4 regions of the Desulfoconvexum algidum genome follow, and region 3 is predicted to be linked to each of the others. Evidence: riboswitches for the same ligand, from Rfam matches in the RefSeq annotation. Region 3 holds a riboswitch; each other region holds the start of a gene.
What was found. Region 3 has a riboswitch for cobalamin ahead of thiC (phosphomethylpyrimidine synthase ThiC). Riboswitches for the same ligand answer to the same signal wherever they lie in the genome.

Region 1 (4,191 bases), 2.0 Mb from region 3:
TCCAGTTTGCACCGACCGTGTGGAGAATTTTCCACAGGGGGACCATCTCGTCGGGTTCTGTGACAGGTTCCCTTGAATTCTGATTCAAAAAGAACTCAGCCCCTTCCTTGTCAATAGGGGCTTCCATTTCTGCGAACTCGGGTTGGGATTCCTGGTATTCTTCCAGCACATCATTGACAACAAATTCGAAATCCTCTTCAGATGTTCCCATGGCAGAGGTGGTATCGTTTCTCAGGGCCATGTCGCAGGATTCCCGGATCCCTTTGGGCCTTTCCTCTCTTGGCCGCAACTGTCTGGCATTGAAAACCAGCTGGGGAATGTCAATTTTCATGGGGCAAACATAGATGCACCGCATGCACATGGTGCACATCCAGGGCCAGTCAGAGGCAATAATTTCTTCATCCATGCCCAGGGCTGCCATTCGTAAAAATTTTCTGGGATCCATATCACCGAGACCCGTGGCGGGACAGCCCGAAGCACAGGCGCCGCATGTCAGGCACGCATTGAGATTGCCGCCTTCGGGCAGCAGTTCTTTAACCTTGTCCATAAAGGTAGTTCTTTTACCTTTATGACCAAGCTTAATGACAGTTTCTGTCATCTTTATTTCCTTTCAAAAGGGTTAATGATAATCATGGGTTCCTAGTATTACATCAATACCGGTTTTTTCTTTTATGAGACCAGCAAGTTCTTCAGGGCTGTAGTAGGGGCATCCTGGCTTGGCATTGACCAGGCAGGAACTTAGATAGATTTTATCTGGTTTTATTTCAGATAGCTTGGCAGCCATTCCAAGGGTGGGGATGACAGCTCTGCCGGGGCACTCACATTTGACAAAGGCCACCACGGCAGAAGGTTTTTCAAATTTTCCATCCCCTTCGGATGCTGCTTTCAGGCATCTCCATTCTCCGGGGCAACCATGTCCCTGATCCATATATGTACCGCAGCCGACAACCGCAACTTTTTCCATTTTGAACATCTCCTCTGTTAATCTCAATTCATGGTAGCTTTTCCAATTCAAAATATCAAGAATCTTCAAAATTTTCAGAATATTCAGAATATCCAGTTAACCAAAAGCATAATGTATGCCAAAAAGTCTTGGGGAGAGGGATTTGATGGAAGTGGTTAAAAACGGCATAATATTAGATGGTTATGTTTTGGGGCGCTTTCGATGCCCAAAAAAAAGTCGCAGGCTTGCACTCTATAAAAAGGCAGGGGTTTCAAATCTGCTACCTCAATCTTGAAAATCACAGCCTTATTTTCATTCCACACCCCCGGCAAAAAGATTTGCTTTGGATAAAAATAAAAAAAAACTTTTATAGACCAGCATGTTGGGGTACAATATTTGAGCTAAAATAGGCAGAACCTAAGCCGTTGCATTATAATAAAAAAAGATGATTTAGTCATATGAACAGAAGAAAATTTTTAAAATTAGCCGCTGTTTCCATGGTGTTACCGGTACCGGATGTCCTTGGGTTTGCTCCTGGTTTTGAAAAACGTGATTCATCCCAGAGGGCTGGGGCGGATAGGGGTGTGAAAAATAGCCTTGCTCCTGACCATGGGGTCAAGGATCGGCTTATCAAAAGTCGGTTCTTTGATCATGCATTTAAAGATGATATCTTGCTGTCGCCAAATGATGTCGCCCTGCTTAACACGAGTCTTGCCCGGCTGACCCGGATACAAAAAGTGATTGGGTATGGTAACTTTTCCCTTCTAAATTTTGACGATGCGGTTGTCTATGCCAGGAGTTACTCACGAATCGGAAGGTTTTCAAAGGCAGAACTTTTTTTTCTTGAAAAAATTTTTTATGACCAGGTTACAAAATATGGGTTTATGGGAGAAAAAACCATTGAAACCATCACGGGAAAAATAAAGAAAAAAGAGGTTAAAAAAATTCCATCAACCGGTCATTACCTTTACCGGGGAAAACCCATTGCCGTCTACCAAGCCATTCAAAAAAAAATCGGGCCGGATGTGGTGTTGACCTCTGGAATTCGCAGTGTCATGAAGCAGTTTTTGCTGTTTTTGAACAAGACAGCAAAAAGTCGCGGTAACCTTTCCATGGCATCGCGCTCCCTTGCTCCTCCGGGGTATTCCTACCATGGGGTTGGGGATTTTGATGTGGGGAAAAAAGGGTTTGGGGTGGCCAATTTCACAGAACAATTTACCCAGACCCAGGTGTATAAGCGGCTGGCGGATCTAGGATATATCACCTTTAGATATGATCGGGGCAATGACCTGGGGGTTCGGTTTGAACCCTGGCACATTGAAGTGGTATGATCGCTGCCTGAAATTATAAATTAAAAACAGATGATCGGTTGGGTGGGGTTTGGCTTTTTTTCTTGTTGACTTTAGTGGATATTCAAAATAAAAGCGTATCAGTTCAGGTGCATTAAAATGCTTAATAGGGAACTCCTGTTTAAATCAGGGACGGGCCCGCCGCTGTGATTGGGGACGAATGCTTTACTCACGCCACTGCCAACGTTGAAGTTGATGGGAAGGCAAAAGTAATTCGGAAGATCCAAGAGTCAGAAGACCTACCTGGAATGTTGCACATCCTTCGAGGACGAAGGGGTGTTCATGGATCTTGGACTAAGCAAAGGGATACTCCAGATTGATTTTTAAAATCGGTCTGGAGTTTTTTTTTGTCCAAGGCCCGGGCATTTCAGGCCGGTTCCACAGCGGGTTGTTAATAAACTGGAAACTGAATGTGAAAACAAAAAAGAATAGGGGTCTGAAAAATTTTCTGGCTGCCTGGATGGGACTTGTCTGTCTGTTCACTAGTTTTACCTGTTTTGCCGCCATTGGTGTTACAGATTCCAAAGGCAATGATCTGGTGTTTAAAAACCCGCCTTTACGGGTGGTCTGTCTGGTGCCCAGTGCCGCTGAAATTTTGTTTGAAATTGGTGCAGGAGAGGCGGTTGTCGGTTTGACCTATCACGATGCCACCCTTGAAGGAGCAGCCGACAAAGCAGTTGTGGGTGGATTTTTCATGCCTTCCATTGAACGAATAAAAGTGCTCCAGCCGGATTTGATTATTTTGGCACCGTTTCAACAGCAGACCCTATATGATGGATTGGATGAATTGAAGACGGCAGGGGGGCAGATCTTTGTCTATGAAACCCAAAGCATTGAGCAGTCCCATGAAAATATCCTGGCCCTGGGCAAATTATTCCATCGGGAAACCCGTGCACGGCAGGTGGTCGAAAATAACCTCTTGGCAATGGGTCACATTGAAAAAAAACTGGTCAGGGCTGTTCCAGGTATTCGCAAACGGGTGATCCGCCTCATGGGCCGTGACAAAATCATGACCCCGGGTAACACCTCTTTTCAAAACGAACTGATACGCCTGGCTGGCGGTCTTCCGCCGGATTTTGGGAAAAAGGGCAGTGTGGTTGAGGTGACCTTGGAAGAATGGCAGGCCTTTAATCCCCAAGTGATATATGGCTGCGGCAATGACAGAGAAGCTAGTCAAAATTTTTTTTCGCGGCCGGGATGGAAAGAGGTGGATGCCGTAAAAAATAATCAGATCTATTATTTTCCCTGTGAGCTCACCTGCAGGGCATCCACCCATTCAGGGTATTTTGTCTCCTGGCTTTCCTCCATGATTTATATGGATGAATTTGCAAATCCGGCCAATGATATTCTGCCGATAAAAATCACCCGGTCACGCCCCATCCATATTGATCTGGACTATGTAAAGTCGGCTGTTATCAATACCGCTGACATCTATGATTTTGCCAACAAAACCCTGATGGTTGATTTTAAACGGCCCCAGACTATTGTCTCCACCCTTGAAGGCCAGCGGGACAATATTTTTACGGTGGGCAATCATTATTCACCCCCCCCCACCTGGGGGCCAGGGCACACGCTTGGGATCGATGACATCCGGACCAAAATTTTAAGGGCCAATGGTAAAGCAAAGGACACCACTTCCTTTTTGATCACAGGGGCGGATATGGACAATCTGAGCGTGATCCAAAAAACGTTTAAAGAAATGAAGGTGACATCCCTTGTCACAGCCGGTGTCCTGTCCAATGCAATTCGCATATCAAAGGATACGGGAGCGTTTTACGAGCCCGGCACCATTAATATCATTATTCTGACCAACATGAAATTATCCAGACGGGCCATGACCCGTGCGATCATTGCGGCAACAGAGGCAAAGACCGCAGCCCTTGAGGACATGGACATCAG
Region 2 (4,191 bases), 160 kb from region 3:
TGTTTTTCCCGGGCCCGGGCAGGAAAGCTGTCATTCACAGAAACGCCAATAATCTCGTCTCCACAACCCAGGTAAAAAAGGTTTTCCGTATGGGCGCCATAAAGGGAAATGATCCGTTTAAAGGGAGTTTTCACCTCAATTTGTCTGCCGCGGTTGTCAACAACCATGTCTGCGGCCAGGCATGGTGAGAAAGCCCAGACCCACCAGCAACAAGCCAGTGCCAGCAACTTATAAGGGGGTACCCTATTTTGATTTAAAATAGACTTGTTTTGCCTGGACATATTCATTGAATTCAACCTTTGATTCTACATTAAATACAAGCTCAATATTCTCCTGGCTCATAACTTCCCTGGTTTTTCCCTTGGCCAGGATCTCACCTTCTTTCAGGAATAAAATTTCATCTGCCCAGGCCGCTGCCAGATTTAAATCGTGGAGAACACAGATAATCGTCCCCTTTGTTTTTTGTATCATCTCTTTAATAAGGCCAAGAAAATGAAGGGTGTGGTTAATATCCATATTGGAAAAAGCTTCGTCCAAGAGCAGCACGGGTGTTTCCTGGCACAAGGCCCTTGCAAAAATACACCGCTGCTTTTCACCGCCTGATAATTGGGTCACTCTTCGGTGTTTTAGATGGGATATCCCGGTTTCCTCCATGATCAAGGCGACCCGGTCCCTGTCAATTTTGGAGGGGTGGGAAAATCTATTAATATAGGGGTGCCGTCCCATCATGACAACTTCCTCCACGGAAAAAGGAAAATTAATATAATAATTTTGGGACACCAAAGAGAGAATTTTGGCAATCTGTTTTTTGGACAATGCCGCCAGATTTGTATTGTTCAGGAGGACTTGTCCCCTGTCAGGGAGAAAAAAACCTGAAATCAAATCCAGAAGCGTTGTTTTCCCGCTTCCATTGGGGCCGAGTATCCCATAAAATTTGCCCGGGGAGAATCGAGAGGATACTTTTTTTATAATGGGCGTGCTCCCATGGGAAAAGCATAAATTTTGAAGTCGTATCTCCATGGGTTAGGCCAACCGGCTTTTTTTAAATATCCAGCAGAAGACCGGACCGCCAATTAGGGCGGTAAGAACACCTATGGGAATTTCATGGGGCAGTACTGCCCGGGTAATGGTGTCGGCAAACAGCAATAAAAAGGCGCCCACCAGCATGGAGAGGGGCAGCAGTTTTCTGTTGTCAGGTCCTGTAATAAATCGGACCATGTGGGGAACCAGAAGGCCTACAAAGCCGATGATGCCGGATACGGATACACAGACAGCCGCCAGCATGGATCCGGTTACCAACAAAAGGAGGGTTATTCGTTTAATATCCACCCCAAGGCTGGATGCGGCCTTTTCCCCCAGGGAGATAAGATTCAGATCCCTGGCAAAATAAATGGCAATGATGAATCCTATAACAAGGAAGACAAAGATGACCATAAAATTACTCCAGGTCTTGGAGGCAAAACTGCCCATGAGCCAGAAAATAATAACAGACACCTGTTCATTGGCAATGAATTTCAAAAAACTGATGCCAGCGGAAAGGATTGCCGCTACAATAATACCTGACAAAATAAGATTGTTGGAGGAAAGACCGCTCACAGATCCCTTGGATGAGGATGAATAGGACAAAAAAATGACAAAAAACAGGGTGGTGCAGGCGCCTGCAAAGGCAAATGCAGGAACGGACACAAAGGTGGCACCCAGATTGAGCAATATGGCAATACATGCCCCAAAGGCGGCTCCGGCTGATACCCCGAGGGTGTAGGGGTCTGCCAGGGGGTTTAGTAAAATTCCCTGGAACAGGACCCCGGAGATGGAAAGAGCTGCTCCCACAGCGGCGCAGGTGAGAATCCGGGGAAGCCGGATATCAAATATAACCGCGGTAAAGGTCTCGGCTGTGGGCGTTGCCATATCCATGTTCCCAAAAAGCCTGTTCACAAGGATACCAGAAATTTCTCCCATGGGAATACAGATATACCCCATGGAAAGGGAAATCATTATCATTCCAAACACAAGAAGGGAAAACAGTGCTATCATCCATAAATAATAATGGCCTGATATCCTTTGTTTCAAGCTTGATTTGGGTTTGTTGGGTCCCTCTTTTTCTTTTGGCTCCATCTATTCCTGTTTCCATTTGTTCCATGTGAAACAAAATGGTTGTCTGCCCTTTTTCTATGGTCTTCCAATAAAAAAACCCATATCAGAATTTATCCTGATATGGGAACCGAATTTATCCACATTGTGCTGATCTGCCCAAGTCCTCGAGGGTAAAACGACCCAGCATTCAGGCAGGTTTTCTGACTTCCGGATCGGCTTACTCGTCACTCCTTCCCGCTGAAAAATGACTCAGCAGTGGCTGCAGTGATTTTCATCCCCGGTCACAGCGGCGGGTCCGTTCCTGAATTTCACAGGATTCCCTTTTGACTGCAAATGGCAGCACCTGAAATATCCTATCAGATATAACCCTTTCCCCAAAGGGTGTCAAGAAAAAAGGCCGGGATTCAAATTGTTGAAAAGGCAATATAATTGAGGTCTTAGTTTCGATCGTTTTGAAAAATATCGGCTTTAAGCACATCAAATGTGTTGAACCCGGTTTTCAATGAAAGAAGAATGGATAAAATCACACTGAAGTATTCAGTATAGAAAATACAGCCCATGATAGCAATTTGATATTTGATGGCAACAATGGGGATGGATCCGCCTAAAATCTGGCCGGTCATCATGCCGGGCAGGGAAACAAGTCCAATGGTGGCCATGGATGCCAGAGTAGGATTAATGGCAGCCACAAGACTTTCTTTGAACCAGGGTTTTAATGCCTGGGTCCGGTTGTTGAAAAGACAGAGGGAATAGAGGTATTCTCGCTCATTTTTTTTCAACCCTGAATAGAAATGGGTAAGCCCGATGATGATACTTCTCAGGCAGTTTCCCAGTAGCATACCGCCCACGGGCACCAGGTATTTTGCTTCAAACAGGTTGTCAATATTTGCAACCACCCCATTGAAGAAGAGCAGCATGATGCCAAAGGGGATGAGCAGGGCAAAAAACAAGGGTTTGAAAAATATGCGGAGTTTAAGATTGCTGGATTTCAATATGGAGTGACAGGCAATGGAAATCATGAGCAGCAGATAGGCTGTGTTGAGCCAGGGAGAATCAAATTTGAATAAAAACTCAAGATATAGTCCCACAAAACTCAGCTGCAGGCACATTCTAACCATGCCAATGATGATCTCTCGATTAATCCCAAGTTTCAAATATCGGCTGATATAAAGGATGGGAACAAGAAAGATCAATAAAGTTCCAAGGGAGAATATGTTTAAATCCTGGGCGCCCATATTAGGACCACCTTTCGATTCGAACCGAGCTGTCCTGCCAGCAATGGTCATGGGAAACGATAATCATTGTTTTCTCCAGGGAGAGAATATGGGCGGCTATTTTTTCTTTCATGACATCATCCAGAGCAGATGTGGGTTCATCCAAAAGCCAGATGGGCCGGTCCAGCAGAAAACCGATCAAAAGGCCTATCCGTTGGCGTTCTCCTCCTGACAGTTCACCTGTTTTCTTCTGGAGGATACCGGGGGACAGCTCAAGAAAGTTTAGCTGCCGGTTTATCTCTTCGTGACAAAGCTCTTTGGCAAAGTTGAATTGCCAGATATCTGTCAAAAGTCCGAGGATGGTTTCGTTTCTCAGGTCAATATCCTGGCTCAAATAAAATAGTTGCTGCCGTATTTGGTGAACATGATTTTTGTCAAGATTCAGCCCGTTCACCACAATTTTTCCTGATCCGGGCTGTTCAAACCCAAGGATCAGCCGGAACAGGCTTGTCTTTCCTAAACCGGATTTGCCCAGGATCAACACTTTTTCCTTTTTTCCTACGCAAAGGCTTCGGTCTGAAAAAATTCGGGTGTTACCAATAGTGTGGCTGACAGATTCAAATGAGATCACAAGATTTCCTTAAAATTTCATCAACCTCTTTAAGATCTATATTACGCCCATCGGAAATATTTTTTATTTTAAGGGTAATTTTTTTAATATCGTCATCCTCAAAGGAAAGGCCTATTTTTTGCGCCCTATCTTTTACCGCATTCCAACCTGTGAGCTTATGGGCTACCATTATTGTTCGTGACGCATTAAAATCTGACGGATCTATAATCTCATAGGATTTGGGATTAAGAATCACCGCCTTTGTATGCACAC
Region 3 (4,191 bases):
GGCTGCCAGGACAAAACCCGTATGAATTCCCACCCCGTGGGCAATTGGAGGAATTCCCTCCTCTGCAAACCGTTTATTAAGTCCAGCAAGACGAAGGCGCATGGCCAGGGCTGTTTTAACGGCTGAAAGCTCATGGCCGGGCTCATATACAGGTGCGCCAAACACCGCCTCCACTTCATCCCCAATAAACTGAAGAATCAGCCCCTTATTTTCCTTAATGGCTTCCGCCATTTCATTGAGATAGGCGTTGAGCACATAAATCAATTCCTTGGGGGGCGTCACCGCCACCAGGGGAGTAAAATTTCTTAAATCCGCAAACAAAATGGTCGCTTCTTTTAATTCTCCATCCAGGGGAACCCGGCCCCGGAGAATTTCATCCCGGATCTTTGCATCCACGTATCTGCCAAAGGTATCTTTGATCAATTCGCGTTCCCTCAAGCCCTGGGTCATGGCATTGAGTGTCTCTCCTGCAAATCCGACCTCATCATTGCTGAACACCCTTGCTTTTTGTGAAAAGTCACCCTGTTTCACGTGACCCATGACCCGGATAATCTCCACGATGGGCCGCCTCGTATTATGGGCCACCAACCAGGACAGGAAAATGGCCACCCCCATGAACAAAAAACTCTCCCGGGCAATGGTTTCTTCCATGCGGCTGACCAGCATGATCAGGGTCATTTCATCCATCATCTGCATCTGTTTAAATTGATGGATGGTCAGATGGATAAACGCCAGGGGCACCACGGACACGGCAAAAATCAGGACAGCAAACCGGATCTTTACACTGATGATTCTAACCCCCTGCACCCTTGACAAATCCCCTTCAGGGAAAAACAAGGGCACTAGATTATGCTGGGATACATGCTCCACCCAAAAAAAGGCCAGGGTCATGGTGATCAGACCGCTGGCAATAGCAATCCCACCGGCCGGAGAGCCAATGATCCAAAAAAGAAAGAACCCCAAACCCCAGGCAGCCATATCCAAAATCACGATCATATAGGGTTCATTGAGCAACCGGCGACGGGCATTTTCCAGCAGAATCGGATCTGGATCATAGCCCCGGTAAAACGCTTTCAGGCAGCAGCGGATGGGCCGTTCATACCAGATGGTGATCACGGACATCACCACCACACAAACGATAATATAAAAAATATTCAAAGAATGGGCCAGACTCAAAAGGGCTTGGGAAGCGTCTCCAGCCCTATGTATAAACATAATACGGGTCAGGCAGTCACCAAGAAAAACCGCTATCATATTGCCAAAAAGTACATCATTGGAAATATGTAAATACTGGAACCTGCTTTTAATCAATTTGTCTGCTACCATGGTCTCTCTTACATTCTTCTGATTATTTTCGCTATAACTATTAATCAGGAACCTTAAGTTTGTAAAGAAAATATTGACTTAATACGCCAGACTCATGTATTTATTGTTTCCATAATTTATGGGTAGTGTCTGGTCCACGGAACACGGTGAAACTCCGTGACGGTCCCGCCGCTGTAATCGGAAATATTTATTTTTTGTATGGCCACTGTTCACACGGGAAGGCAAAAAAATAAATTTAATGCCGAAAGTCAGAAGACGAATCAGATACTCGTGATATGGTAAAACTCAATGGTAAAGGGTTTTGTAAGAGATATTTCTTGCAAAAACCTTTTGTGGTTTTGCAGGAGCATAGCGAGGAAACTATGACAACACAGCTAGAATACGCCCGCCAGGGCATCATCACCCAAGAAATGAAAACAGTTGCCAAATCAGAGGGCCTGTCAGAAAGCTTCATACAGGCCCATGTGGCAAAGGGGCAGATCGTCATCCCCTGCAACCCCAATCGGAAAGATCAGAAGGTTGTGGGCATCGGTACCGGCCTCCGGACCAAGGTCAATGCCTCCATCGGCACCTCATCGGACATCTGCGATATTGACCTGGAAGTTCAAAAGGCCAAAGCCGCCGAAGAAGAAGGGGCAGACACCCTCATGGAATTGTCTGCAGACGGAGACCTGGACCTGGTTCGACGAACCGTGCTTGCCAACACCCGTCTTCCCGTGGGCAATGTGCCATTGTACCAGGCCTTCAAAGAAACCATCCGCAAATATAAAAACCCGGCAAAGCTGGACCCTGAATATTTGTTTGAGCTCATTGAACGACAATTGGAGGATGGATTGAGCTTCATGGCCATCCACTGCGGGATCAACCTCTACACCATTGAGCGGTTGAGAAAACAAGGATTTCGCTACGGCGGCCTTGCCTCCAAGGGTGGTACCTATATGGTGGCCTGGATGGACATCAACAAACAAGAAAACCCTTTGTACGAACAGTTTGACCGGGTTTGCACCCTCATGAAAAAATATGACGCCGTCCTCTCTTTGGGCAACGGCATCCGGGCTGGGGCCATCCATGACAGCCATGACCGGGCCCAGATGGCGGAGATGATCATCAACTGCGAGCTGGCGGAAATCGGGCGTGCCGCCGGGTGCCAGATGATGGTGGAGGGCCCGGGCCATGTCCCCCTGGACGAGATTGAGGGCAATATCATGCTGGAAAAACGGATGTCCGGCAATGCCCCCTATTATGTGCTGGGCCCCATCCCCTGCGACACGGGAGCCGGCTATGACCATATCACGGCTGCCATCGGTGCCGCCAGTTCCGCCCGGTTCGGCGCAGACCTTGTCTGCTATATCACCCCGGCCGAGCACCTGGCCCTGCCCGATGTCAATGATGTCAGGGAAGGAGTCCGGGCCACGAGACTTGCCGCCCGTATTGGAGACATTTCCAAATATCCGGACAGACGGGAGAATGAACGTCAGGCAGCCATGGCCAGGCGGGACATGCGGTGGGATGACCTTGAACGCTATTTGCTCTTTCCCGAAGTCGCACGACAGATCCGGGAAGAACGGGCACCCAAACAAAAGGAAACCTGCACCATGTGCGGGGATTTTTGTGCCATGAAAAAAGGCATGGAAATATTTGAAAACGATATAACAGACAAGAGGTAACGCCATGTCATTACTTGAACATACCATTCGCTCCATACCCAACTCCTTGAACCAGGACGCCTTGGCTGCGGCCAAAGACCGGCTGGCCAACCAGGCAAAACCCCCGGGCTGTTTAGGAATTATGGAAGATATCTCGGCCCGCCTGGCCGCCATCAAGGGCACCATTGATGTCCACTTGACCAACAAACGCATCGTCACCTGTGCCGGGGACCATGGCGTCACAAAGGAAGGCGTCAGCCTCTTTCCGGCAGAAGTCACCCCCCAGATGGTCCTAAATTTTGTAAACGGCGGCGCATCGGTAAATGTCATCGGCAAGCATGCCGGCGCCATTGTTAAAGCCGCCGATATCGGTGTAAACTATGACTTTGATCCAGAGCTTCCCATTTTCCATAAAAAGGTGCGCCACGGCACGGCCAATTTCACAAAAGAACCAGCCATGACCCGGGATGAGGCCATCCGCTCCATTGAAGCGGGCATTGAAATCGTAGGGGAACTCATGGCAGAGGCGCCGGTGGATCTCCTGGGCACCGGCGACATGGGCATCGGCAATACCACCCCGTCTTCTGCCATTATTGCAGCCTTTTCAGGAATTCCCGTTGAAAAACTTACGGGCAGGGGAACCGGCATTGATGATGCCGCCCTTAAAAACAAAATTGCTGTTATTCAACGGGGGCTGGATCTTCATAAACCAGACCCATCCGATCCCCTGGATATCCTCTCCAAGGTGGGCGGCCTTGAAATCGGGGGTCTTGCCGGATTGGTGCTGGGGGCGGCAGCCCATGGGATACCCGTGATCTGTGACGGCCTGATTTCAACGGCCGGGGCACTCATTGCCTGTGAGCTGGCACCCGTTGCCAGACAATATCTTTTTGCCAGCCATAAATCCGTGGAAATAGGCCATAAATACATGCACGACCGTATGGGGTTAACCCCCCTCATCGACCTTCAATTCAGGCTGGGGGAAGGTACCGGTGCCGCTGTCTGCATGGAACTTTTAGACCTTTCCACCCGGATACTGGCAGATATCAAAACCTTTGAAGAGGTAGGGGTGACCAACATCTAAAGCCCCCCGTCTTTATATGTCCCATAAAAAGCCCCGGAAGATAAAAAACCCCGGGGCTTTTTACTAGTTTTTAATACGGATGGATTCTCTGATTGCTTTTTCTTTAAGCCCGATATAAAACAAAGTCAATTGGCG
Region 4 (4,191 bases), 2.5 Mb from region 3:
GGGGTGACCTCCGAGGGTATAGATGAGAACCAGATTAAAGCCATCTGTTGCACTGAACTTTTATTTTATAATACTTGCAGGAAAAAACCATCTATTTTATTATAGCGAATTCTAAACTTCTGATACCATATCATTACAAAAAACAGCAAGGAGGTCTCCTTTGAAAAATGGAAAAATGACCCTTCGTAAAATTGAACTTTTATTGTTGCTGATTTTGACGGCAGGTCTCTTGTTCGCCTGTCCTGCATTTGGGGCTAAAGATCTTAAGAAGGTGATCGCCTCATTGAACAAACCATGGACTGGTGATTTTGATCAAATGGTTCAAAAACGATCAATTCGGGTTTTGATACCCTATAGCAAAACCTTTTATTTCCTTGATAAGGGAACCCAGCGCGGCGCAACCTACGAAATGGTCCGGCAGTTTGAAAAAAGCATCAATACGGAACTGAAAACCCGCCATCTCAAACTCCATGTTCTCTTTATTCCCACCCCCAGGGAAAAATTGATTTCAAATCTGGCAAACGGACTGGGTGACATTGCAGCGGGCAATTTAACCGCCACGGACAAGCGGATGAAACAGGTTGATTTTTGTGATCCTTTTTCAACTGAAGTTAATGAAATTTTAGTAACCGGACCCAAAGCCGGTGAAATTAAAGAAATTTCAGATTTGAGCGGCAAAAAAGTTCATGTGCGAAAATCAAGCAGTTATTATGAAAGCCTTGAAAAGGCAAACAAAAGATTGACGGCTGCCGGCAAAGCCGGAATAAAGATTGTTCTTGCCGATGAAAACCTTGAGGATGAAGATCTTCTGGAAATGCTGAATGCAGGTCTGATTCCCATGATGATCATTGACAGTCACAAAGGGAAATTCTGGGCAAAAATCTTTAAGAATATCACCCTCCACCCGGACATCAGATTCAGGGAAAACTCTAAAATTGCCTGGGCCGTTCAAAAAAAGACCCCCGAGCTTAAAATAAAAATCAATGCCTTTGTTAAAAAAAACAAAAAAGGCACCTTAATGGGAAATATGGTTTTCCAACGATATCTCAAGGATACTACCTATGTAAAAAGTAATCTTGAAGACAAGGCCCGGAAACGATTTGAAAATACCATTTCTTTTTTTCAAAAATATGCCGGCATGTATAAATTTGACTGGCTGATGCTTGCGGCTCTTGCCTTTCAGGAGTCCGGTATTGACCAAAGCAAGCGCAGTAACACCGGTGCCATCGGTGTGATGCAGATTCTGCCGACAACGGCAATGGATAAAAATATTAACATCCCTGATATTGAAAAAATAGAACCCAATATCCATGCAGGGACCAAGTATCTTCGGTTTATTATGAACCGATACTTTAATGACCCGGATATTGGCAAACTGGACCGGGTACTGTTGACATTTGCAGCCTATAATGCCGGCCCTGCCAGGGTTTCAAAATTGCAAAGAGAGGCCAAATCAATGAACTTGGATCCCAACATCTGGTTTAGAAATGTCGAGGTTGTTGCCGCCAAAAGAATTGGCAGGGAAACCGTTACCTATGTGAGTAATATATTTAAATACTATATTGCCTACGCCGCCATTATGCCCCAGGCCAATGCAACAAAAGAATCAAAAACAACAGGGCAATAAAGATATAAAGTCTTTATTGAAACCTTATAAATACTGTGGTATAGACTCTCCCACGTTGGATCCGAGAACAAGATTCAATGACAAATACAATTAAGAGAAACTTTTCTTTGGGAAACCCGGTTAAATTCCGGGGCGGACCCGCCGCTGTAAGTGGGAACGAAAGCCGTACACTGTCACTGTGCTGGATACACCAAATACGAGACAGCATGGGAAGACACGGTGATTAGGATGATCCACCAGCCAGAATATCCATGGAAAAGAGATGAAACAACTTTCCGGAGAGACGGTAAATCCCCGGGCTGAACACTTTTAGCTTAGTGTCGGCTGGGGATTTTTTTTGCCGACGGGGAGTTTTTTTATGGGCGCATACCCGCTTTTTCTTCTGGTACTTTTTATCTATATTTTCGGTTTGATCCTGATCGGACTCTATTTCAACAAACAGCAGACATCCCCCACAGACTTCTGGCTGGCCGGCAAATCAGCCGGATTCCTGTCCATCGGGTTTTCCGCTGCCGCATCCTGGCTGACAGCAGGTGCCCTTCTGGCGGTAATAGGGTTTTTCATTCTCTTGGGCATGGGGTCCATCTGGGGATTTGTTGCCCCCAATATCCTGGCCCTTTTCATCATTGCTTTTTTTGTGAAAAAGATCAAAAATCTGCCCGCCATTACCCAGCCGGAACTGCTTGAAATGCGGTATGGGCCTTTTTTAAGACTGCCCGTGGCCATTATCATCACCGTGGTCATGATCCTCTTTGCCGTGGCCGACATTAAAGGATTTGCCATGGTACTTGAAATCTTTTATGGAATTGATCCTCTCTATTCCGCATTGATTGTGGGTCTGGCGGTTTCCATCTATGTCACCCTGGGAGGATTGTCAGCTGTTATTGCCACGGATATGGTCCAGTTTATCTGTCTGTCCGCCTTTATCCTGGTCATGGCCTTTCTGGTCATGGGAAGTGCCGGCAGCGCCACAAACCTGTCACCGGGCCAGCTGATCGCCACCGTGCCCGACGGATGGTGGAACCCTATTTCCATAGGGATGCCCATGGTGCTCATCTTTGTCCTTGCCATTGTTCCCGGCTGGATCACGGAACAGGACCCCTGGCAGCGGGTATGGGCAGCTAAAGATGAACGAAGTGCCCGGAACGGCATGTTTCTGGGAGCCTTTCTGGTGGCAATTGTCTTTGGGGGGTGCGCCCTCATTGCCTTAGGGCTTAATGCCCTGTATCCGGAAATTGCCAAAATGGGATTTCCCATGGGAATGGCCAAGGCAGAGCCCGCTTTGCTGAGCTTTATCATGGGCAGCAAATTTTCCAACCTGGCCCTGGCCCTTTGTGCCGTGGCCCTTGCAACGGCAGCCATGTCCTGCACCGATACCTTTGCCACCTCCGGGGCCTCGTGTATTGCCCGGGATATTTTCCAGCGTCACCTATACCCCGGGGCCACCATGCGACAGATGCGCCTGGTAAACCGGATCAGTGTTCTTGTCATCATCTTTCTGGCCACCACAGGATCATTTTTCATCCACAGCATCATTGATGCCATCCATATTGCCACCTTTATTGCCTCTGCCTCCTATTTTTTCGTCCTCATGGGCGGACTTTACTGGAAACGGGCAACAGGACCGGGAGCTATCGCCTCACTGTGCACGGGGTTTGTCCTTCAGGTGAGCCTTGTCATCATTGATCTGGCAAAAACTGCTCCCATGTCCCCCCCGTTTTTGGAAGGTCTCCATCCTGTCTTCATGGGACATGGCGTGATATTTTCCATGCTGGCCTCAGGCGTTGTTTTTATAGGGGTTTCCCTTGCCACCAAACCATCTGACGAAACCCTTTTGGCACCCTTTTTCAAGGATACGCCAGAAGGCAGTGACCTTACACATGGCAGCCTGGAACAACCCCCAACGATATCAGCCCAGCCCTCATAGAGCCCTAGGCCTGATATTTAATTTTATGGAGCCGCACCCCCATGGCGTTTGGATTTAAAGATGTAACAACAGCCCACACAGGTTTTCAGTTTCTTGAAGACCTGTCCACGGCCTATTGGTATTCCCAGGTGTTGTTTACCGGTCTTGAATTAAACTTATTCCAGTATATGGATCAGGAGTTTTGTTCGGTGGAGACCCTTGCCAGGGAGACGAATAGTCAAGAAGAGGAACTGTTGCGCCTCCTCCGGGCCATGGAAAAGACAGGGCTTGTCACCTGCCGGTCAGAAAACTGGTGCAATACCAAAGCTTCCTCCCTGTTCCTGGTGCCGGGGAAACGAGACTATATGGGGGAGTTCTTCCTTTACCGGCAGTATATGCGTCCCCAATGGGATACGCTTACCCAAAAGATAGCGCCAGAACAAAAAAAAGCAAAACCGCTAACCGCGCTTTCCTATGAAGAGAGGACCCTTGGCTATGTGACTTCCACCGACACCCTGGTTCGGCAAAAAGCCAAGCAAATTGTCCGGCTGCTCCAGCCGGACAACATCAGCGGCCCCATACTGGACATCGGAGGAGGCGCCGGCAGCCTGATCCGGGAACTGAAGATACTGGCACCCGATACCGGGGCAATCCTTTT

Region 1: it holds a riboswitch for cobalamin, as region 3 does, so the genes downstream of both, ACZ45G_RS19045 (adenosylcobinamide amidohydrolase) here and thiC (phosphomethylpyrimidine synthase ThiC) in region 3, are expected to answer to the same signal.
Region 2: it holds a riboswitch for cobalamin, as region 3 does, so the genes downstream of both, ACZ45G_RS28450 (FecCD family ABC transporter permease) here and thiC (phosphomethylpyrimidine synthase ThiC) in region 3, are expected to answer to the same signal.
Region 4: it holds a riboswitch for cobalamin, as region 3 does, so the genes downstream of both, ACZ45G_RS08275 (sodium:solute symporter family protein) here and thiC (phosphomethylpyrimidine synthase ThiC) in region 3, are expected to answer to the same signal.

What each region holds. Positions count from the first base shown of each region.
Region 1 is NZ_AP042394.1:4,200,347-4,204,537, reverse strand. Features, by position in the region: gene ACZ45G_RS19060 ((Fe-S)-binding protein) at 1-598, opposite strand, end outside; gene ACZ45G_RS19055 (CGGC domain-containing protein) at 620-964, opposite strand; gene ACZ45G_RS19050 (M15 family metallopeptidase) at 1,402-2,274, shown strand; cobalamin riboswitch at 2,363-2,553, shown strand; gene ACZ45G_RS19045 (adenosylcobinamide amidohydrolase) at 2,705-4,191, shown strand, end outside.
Region 2 is NZ_AP042394.1:6,328,534-6,332,724, reverse strand. Features, by position in the region: gene ACZ45G_RS28460 (ABC transporter substrate-binding protein) at 1-167, opposite strand, end outside; gene ACZ45G_RS28455 (ABC transporter ATP-binding protein) at 244-1,020, opposite strand; gene ACZ45G_RS28450 (FecCD family ABC transporter permease) at 1,024-2,115, opposite strand; cobalamin riboswitch at 2,268-2,456, opposite strand; gene ACZ45G_RS28445 (ABC transporter permease) at 2,532-3,329, opposite strand; gene ACZ45G_RS28440 (ABC transporter ATP-binding protein) at 3,331-3,939, opposite strand; gene ACZ45G_RS28435 (homocitrate synthase) at 3,926-4,191, opposite strand, start outside.
Region 3 is NZ_AP042394.1:6,173,427-6,177,617, forward strand. Features, by position in the region: gene ACZ45G_RS27765 (adenylate/guanylate cyclase domain-containing protein) at 1-1,326, opposite strand, end outside; cobalamin riboswitch at 1,440-1,605, shown strand; gene thiC (phosphomethylpyrimidine synthase ThiC) at 1,689-2,993, shown strand; gene cobT (nicotinate-nucleotide--dimethylbenzimidazole phosphoribosyltransferase) at 2,998-4,056, shown strand.
Region 4 is NZ_AP042394.1:1,803,144-1,807,334, reverse strand. Features, by position in the region: gene ACZ45G_RS08280 (MltF family protein) at 161-1,627, shown strand; cobalamin riboswitch at 1,737-1,878, shown strand; gene ACZ45G_RS08275 (sodium:solute symporter family protein) at 1,986-3,554, shown strand; gene ACZ45G_RS08270 (methyltransferase) at 3,596-4,191, shown strand, end outside.